DNA from 2 places in the Micrococcus sp. 2A genome. Region 1 is predicted to be linked to the other one. Evidence: predicted binding sites of a transcription regulator. Region 1 holds the regulator's gene; the other holds the start of a gene.
What was found. Region 1 encodes LexA, which represses DNA repair genes until DNA is damaged. Its sites were predicted from a motif close to TCGAACANNTGTTCGA; they were not measured.
Positions count from the first base shown of each region.

Region 1 (3,408 bases):
GCGCACCTGAACCTCAAGCCGGTGTGGCTGGCCTTGGCCGTCCTCGCGATGGCCGCGGTGGCCCTGATGCCCGGCCTGCAGGAGCTCGGACTCTCCGTCGCGGGACAGCGGGCGCTCGCGGTCCTCGCGTTCGCCGTCATCGTGTGGGTGAGCGAGGCCGTCACCTACCCGGTCAGCGCCGTGCTCATCATCGGGCTGATCGCGTTCCTCGTCGGATTCGCCCCGGACATGGCGGACCCGGAGACCGCCCTCGGCACGTCAGGCGCCCTGGGGCTCGCGCTGGGCGGCTTCTCCAACTCCGCGGTGGCCCTCGTGGCCGGCGCCCTCGTGCTCGCCGCCGCCATGCAGGCCACGGGGCTGCACAAGCGCGTGGCGCTGCTCGTGCTGAAGTTCGCCGGCGAGAAGACGAGCAACATCCTCATCGGCACGATCGTCATCACGATCATCCTGTCCTTCTTCGTCCCGTCGGCCACGGCACGCGCCGGCGCGGTGGTGCCGATCCTCATGGGCCTCGTAGCGGCCTTCGGCATGCCGACCGACTCGAAGCTCAGCGCCCTGCTCGTCATCACCGCCGCGCAGGCCATCTCCATCTGGAACATCGGCATCATGACCTCCGCGGCCCAGAACCTCGTCGCTGTCGGCTTCATCCAGGACCAGATGGGCCGCCAGATCACGTGGCTCGAGTGGTTCGTGTGGGGCGCGCCGTGGGCCGCCGTCATGTCCGTGGTGCTCTACTTCGTGATGCGCTGGGCCATCAAGCCGGAGACGGACCGCATGGTCGGCGGTCGCGAGGTCGTCCAGCGCGACCTCGCCGCCCTCGGCCCGATGACGGGCAAGGAGATGCGCCTGACGGTGGTGGCCGTCCTCCTGGTGACCGCGTGGGCCACCCAGGGCGTCCTGCATCCCGTCGATGCGACCACCGTGACCCTGGCCGCCGTCGCCTTCCTCCTGCTCCCGCGCGTCGGCGTGTTCTCGTGGAAGACCGTGGAGAAGCTCGTCAACTGGGGCACGCTCGTGGTGTTCGCCGTGGGCATCTCGCTCGGCTCACTGCTGCTCAAGACGGGCGCCGCCGCGTGGCTCTCCGAGCGCACCTTCACCGCGCTCGGCCTCGCCGAGCTGCCGATCGTCGCGCTGATCGCCGTCATGGGCGCCTTCACGATCCTCATCCACCTGGGCTTCGCCTCGGCCACCGCGCTCTCGAGCGCCCTGATCCCGGTGTTCATCGCCTTCGCCGCGTCCATCCCGAACGCCGCGGAGGGCGGCCTCGGGTTCGTCGTGATCATGCAGTTCCTGATCTGCTTCGGCTTCCTGCTGCCGGTCTCCGCGCCGCAGAACATGCTCGCGTACGGCACGGGCGCGTTCACCCCGATGCAGTTCCTCAAGGCGGGACTGCCCATCACGGTGATCGGCTACCTCATGGTCCTGCTCTTCTCCGCCACGTACTGGCGGTGGCTCGGCCTGGTCTGACCGTCCGCGCCGCGGGCGCCGTTCAGAGCGCCCGCAGCACGGTGACCACGCGGCCCATGATGGTCGCGTGGTCACCCATGATGGGCTCGTAGGCGGTGTTCTGGGGGAGCAGCCACGTGTGGCCGTCGCGCTGGCGGAAGGTCTTCACGGTGGACTCGTCGTCGAGCAGCGCGGCCACGATGTCCCCGTTGTCCGCGGTCTCCTGCCGGCGCACCACCACCCAGTCGCCGTCGCAGATGGCGGCGTCCACCATCGAGTCGCCGGAGACGCGGAGCATGAACAGCTCGCCCTCACCCGTGAGGCGGCGCGGGATCGTCATGACCTCCTCCACCTGCTGCTCGGCGAGGATGGGGCCGCCGGCCGCGATCCGTCCCACCCACGGGATGGAGACGGCGTCGCCCTCGGCGGCGTCCGTGTGCCACGAGGGGATCTGGGGGAGCTCGGAGACCGGGGCGACGGGGGAGGCCGTCTCGGCAGTCAGCGCCGTCCCGTCCTCGGCCAGCAGCACCTCGAGCGCGCGGGGGCGGCCCGGATCGCGGCGGATGTAGCCGAAGCGCTCGAGCTGGCCGAGCTGATGCGTGACGGAGGAGAGCGAGGCGAGGCCCGCCGCGTCCCCGATCTCCCGCATGGAGGGCGGGTAGCCGCACTCAGCGATCGCGTGGCGGATGGTCTCCACGATCCGCCGCTGGCGGGACGTGAGCGAGGGGGCGGACCCGGCTGGGGTCTGGTGGTCAGGGGTGGCCATGCGGCGGTCCGTTCTCCCGAGGTCGCTTAGCGTGTCCACCCCTGCTGATGGTCTTGCCCTGAAGGCGATCCACCGCGGGTCGGAGCACGTCCGGTGCCCTCGACCCTAGTGGAGTCCGTCACCGGATCCAAAGATATGTTCGATCCACGCTGGGCGTGTCTCGAAGGTGTGTGCTAGACATGGATTCGAACAGGTTCGAACACACGTTCGAATTCCCGCTCGCAGCGGGAGGAAGGCGACCACCACCATGACCACCCTGACCGCAGCTCTCTCCCGTCCCGTCCCCGCTCGCCCCGCTCCGAGCGGGTTCCGCCTCAACAGGCGCGGCCGTCTCGTGCTCCGCGGGCTTCCGCTCATGCTGGCGGCGGCCGTGCTCACCGTCGTCGCGGCGTTCCTCGCGGGCGTCCTCACCTCCCCTGCGGCGGTCTCCTCCGAGGGCCCGGGCGCGCGTCTGGAGACCGTCACGGTCATGCCGGGGGACAGCCTGTGGTCCATCGCCGCCGAGGCTGCGCCGGAGGAGGACCCCTTCACCACCATGACGCGGATCGCCGAGCTGAACAGCCTGGAGGGCCGGGAGCTCGAGCTGGGCGAGTCCCTGTTCGTGCCCGCGGGGGACTGAGGGCCGGCCGGCGACTCACGGCGCGCTCGGCGTGCTCCCGTTCCTAGAATGGCCCGTATGACCGATCTGAGCTCCCTCCCGCTGCGCGAGGGCCTGCGCGGGCAGAGCCCCTACGGCGCCCCCCAGCTGGACGTGCCGTTCATGCTCAACACGAACGAGAACACGCACCCCGTCCCCCCGGAGGTCGCGGAGGCCGTCGTGGCACGGGTGGCGCAGGTCGCCGGGGGGCTGAACCGCTACCCGGACCGCGAGTTCACCCGGCTGCGGGAGAGCCTGGCCGGGTACCTCGGCCACGGGCTGACCGCGGCACACGTGTGGGCGGCCAACGGCTCCAACGAGGTGCTCCAGCAGATCCTCCAGGCTTTCGGCGGGCCGCGCCGCAGCGTCCTCAGCTTCCTCCCCTCCTACTCCATGTATCCGCTGCTGGCCGCGGGCACGGACACGGCATTCGTCGACGGCGGTCGCGCCGCGGACCACACCCTCTCGGCCGAGCATGCCGCGGCCATGGTGCGCGAGCACCGTCCGAACCTCGTCTTCCTCGCCTCGCCCAACAACCCCACGGGCACCGCCCTTGGGC
Region 1 is NZ_CP154351.1:850,150-853,557, forward strand. Features, by position in the region: gene AAG742_RS03950 (DASS family sodium-coupled anion symporter) at 1-1,467, shown strand, start outside; gene lexA (transcriptional repressor LexA) at 1,490-2,212, opposite strand; gene AAG742_RS03960 (LysM peptidoglycan-binding domain-containing protein) at 2,460-2,831, shown strand; gene AAG742_RS03965 (histidinol-phosphate transaminase) at 2,889-3,408, shown strand, end outside.

Region 2 (3,408 bases), 330 kb from region 1:
GGGCAAGGTCCTGGACCGGGAGAAGCCGGACTTCGCGCTCATCAACGGTGACGTCATCGACGGCTCGCCCACCACGGACCTGCAGGTGATGCAGGGGATCAACAACTTCGTCATGCCGATGGAGTCCCGCGGCGTGAAGTGGGCCATCACCTTCGGCAACCATGACGAGGACTCGGTCACGGAGCACGGCACCTCGATGACGGAATCCCGGATCGTGGACTTCGTGCGCCAGTACAAGCACAACCTCAACCCGGCCGTGGACCCGTCCAAGCCGGGCCACTCCGACGCCCAGCTGCTTGTGCGGGGGTCCCGCGGCGCCGCCCCCTCCTTCGCCATCTGGCTGCTCGACTCGGGCCGCTACGCGACCGCCCAGGACGCCGCCGGGCAGTCCACCGAGGGCGTCATGGACTACGACTGGATCCGTCCGCAGCAGATCCGCTGGTACGAGGAGGCCTCGGAGGCCACCGCGGAGCGCTTCGGCAAGGGCGTCCCCGGCCTCATGTTCTTCCACATCCCCACGTTCGAGCACTCCTACATGTGGTACGCCTCCCAGGGCGAGAAGGACGAGGCCCGCCACGCGGAGGCCGTGCGCCGTCACGCCATCGAGGGTGTGAAGCACGAGGACGTCTACCACGGTCTGATCAACTCGGGCATCTACGCCTCCGTGAAGGAGCGCGGCGAGGTCAAGGGCATCTACTGCGGCCACGACCACATCAACACCTACAAGGGGAACTACTACGGCGTCGAGCTCGGCTACGCGCCCGGCACCGGCTTCGACACCTACGGCCTCAACGACGGCACGTGGGATCAGCACACCCTCCGCGGCGCCCGCGTGTTCGAGCTCGACGAGCGCACCGAGGCCGTCTACACCGGCGACACCCGCATCGTCTGGGCCCGTGACCTCGGGATCGACATGAACCCGGAGGGCAAGCCGGTGGCCGCGCCTGCCGCCTTCCCGCGGTACGTGAAGGCCTGAGCGCGGCCCCGCCCCGCCCGGGGGCGTGAGCACGGCGACGTCGGCACCCGCGCGGGTGCCGACGTCGCCTTTTCCCTGGGCCCCCTTAACGTGTCCGCTGCCATCCGTAGTGTCCCTCCCATTGGATTCGAACACATGTTCGAGTACGATCGAGAGTGCGACCTCCGGTCCTCGGTCCCATCGCGGGCCGAGGCTTCCCGACTCTTCCCCTGCCCGCCGTCGCGGGTGGGTCGCGCTCCCGCCGTCCGTCGGCGCCCGCCGGCGGATCCGTCCGCAGCGCACACAGGGAGAGAGCAGCATGGGAGTCTTCACGCAGTCCGTGGCGGTGGAGCGCGCCCCGGACGGCGCGCCGCAGGGCCTGCATTGGAACGGGCGGGACTACGTCATCGCCGAGCGGCCGATGCGCTGGTTCGAGCGTCGCCGCTGGTGGGCCGAGGAGGTGCGGGCCGAGAAGGGCCGCGGGCCGGGCCTGGTGGACCATGAGATCTGGCGCCTGCAGGTGCGCCTCGCCCGGGCCGGCTCCGCCCCCGTGCAGACCCTGGACGTCGCCCACCACCTCGACTCCGGGCGTTGGCGCCTCATTCGCGTCCACGAGGTCGCTCATGACCTGCGGAGGACGGCGTGAGGTCCCGCCCGCCCCTCCGGGGCCTGCCCCCCGCTTCCGTCATTCGAACATGTGTTCTATTGTGGGTGAGTGGCCGCCTCGGCGGCCACAGGCTGCCCCGACCGCCTCCTTCCCCTGGCTCGGACCCCCGCACGCTTCCCGGCTCGTGCACCCGCCGCGCTTCCCGCGCCGCCCCCGTCGGAGACCCCGGCGGGGTGGTCCAGCACGTCCAGGAGAGCTCCCCATGAGTGACCGCACGCCCCCGCCCGTCCCGTTCCCCCATCTGCACGTGGCCTCGGCCTTCAGCGCCCACTACGGGGTGAGCTGGCCCGAGGACCTCGCCGCGGCCGCCGCCGCGGCGGGCATGGACCTGCTCGCGTGCACCGATCGCGACGGCCTCTACGGCATGGCCAAGCACGTGGGTGCGTGCCTGCAGCACGGCATCGCGCCCGTGGTCGGGGTGGACCTCGCCCTGCGCTGGTCGGAGGAGGACGGCGACGCCGGCCGGGCCGTCATCCTCGCCCGGGGCGGCTCCCACGGGTCCGGCTACCGCGCCCTGTGCCAGGTGATCTCCGCGGCCCATGCCCGTACCACCGGGGGAGCGGGCGGAGGCAGCCCCTGGGCCGCCGTCGCCGAGCTGGCGGAGGCCGCCGGGGGGCGCGTGCCCACCGCCGCCAACCCCGCGAACCCGCCGAGCCCGGAACTGTTCGTGCTCCTCGGGCCGGACTCGGACCTCGGACGCCACCTCGCCCGCCGCCGCTACGCCGCGGGAGTGGGCGCCCTGCGCCGGTGGCGCTCGGCCCTGCCCGCCGGATCTGTGCACGTCGACGTCGTCACGCACCTCTCCGCGCCCGGCCGACGGCTGGACACGGGCCACGCCGTGAAGATGCTGCGCGCCGCCCGGGACACCCGCACGCCCGCCGTGCTGACCAACGCCGTGCGGTACGCCGCCCCGGACGGCGCGGCCACCGCGGACGTCCTCGACGCCGCCCGGGCGCTGAGCTCCCTCGACGCCCTGCACGACCTGCAGCCCAACGGACAGGGCTGGCTCAAGCCCACCGAGCACATGCACCGGCTCGCCCGTGAGGTGTGCGAGGCCGCGGACGAGCCTGCCGCGCCCCTCCTGGAGTCCACCCGCCGCCTGGCCGAGGCCTGCGCCCTCGACCCCGAGAGCGATCTCGGCTGGGGCCGGCCCCGGGTGCCCGAGGCCTCCGTCATCGGGGTGGACGGGCCGCCCGACCGCGTGCTGCACGAGCGGACCCTCGCCGGCCTGGCCGCCCGCTACCCGCGTCTGCACACCGGCTCCGGGTTCGGCACCAGTCAGGAGGCGCGCGACCTGCAGGACCGGGTGGAGCACGAGCTCGGGATCATCTCGCGCCTCGGGTTCGCGAGTTACTTCCTCACGGTGTCCTCCGTGGTGGACCTGATCGAGGGGATGGGCGTGCGGGTCTCCGCGCGCGGCTCCGGGGCGTCGTCGCTGGTGAACCACGCGCTGCGAATCTCCAACGTGGACCCCATGGCCAACGGCCTGATCATGGAGCGCTTCCTCTCGGACGCGCGCTCCACCCTGCCGGACATCGACATCGACGTGGAGTCCGCGCGCCGCCACGAGATCTACCGTGCCGTGTTCGAGCGCTTCGGGGCCGAGCGGACCACGCTCATGAGCATGCAGAACGCCTACCGGGCCCGCGGCGCCGTCCGGGACGCGGGGATGGCCCTGGGCCTGCCGGACGAGGACGTGGACGTCATCGCCAAGCAGCTGTGGCGCTTCTCCGCCTCCAGCTTCCGCGAGGCGCTGCAGCGCATGCCCGAGTTGGGGGAGCTCTCC
Region 2 is NZ_CP154351.1:1,181,928-1,185,335, forward strand. Features, by position in the region: gene AAG742_RS05530 (metallophosphoesterase family protein) at 1-976, shown strand, start outside; gene AAG742_RS05535 (DUF6504 family protein) at 1,275-1,601, shown strand; gene dnaE (DNA polymerase III subunit alpha) at 1,825-3,408, shown strand, end outside.
Region 2: AAG742_RS05535 (DUF6504 family protein) is a predicted target of LexA. The motif match lies at 1,104-1,119, and genes of this name have one in related genera.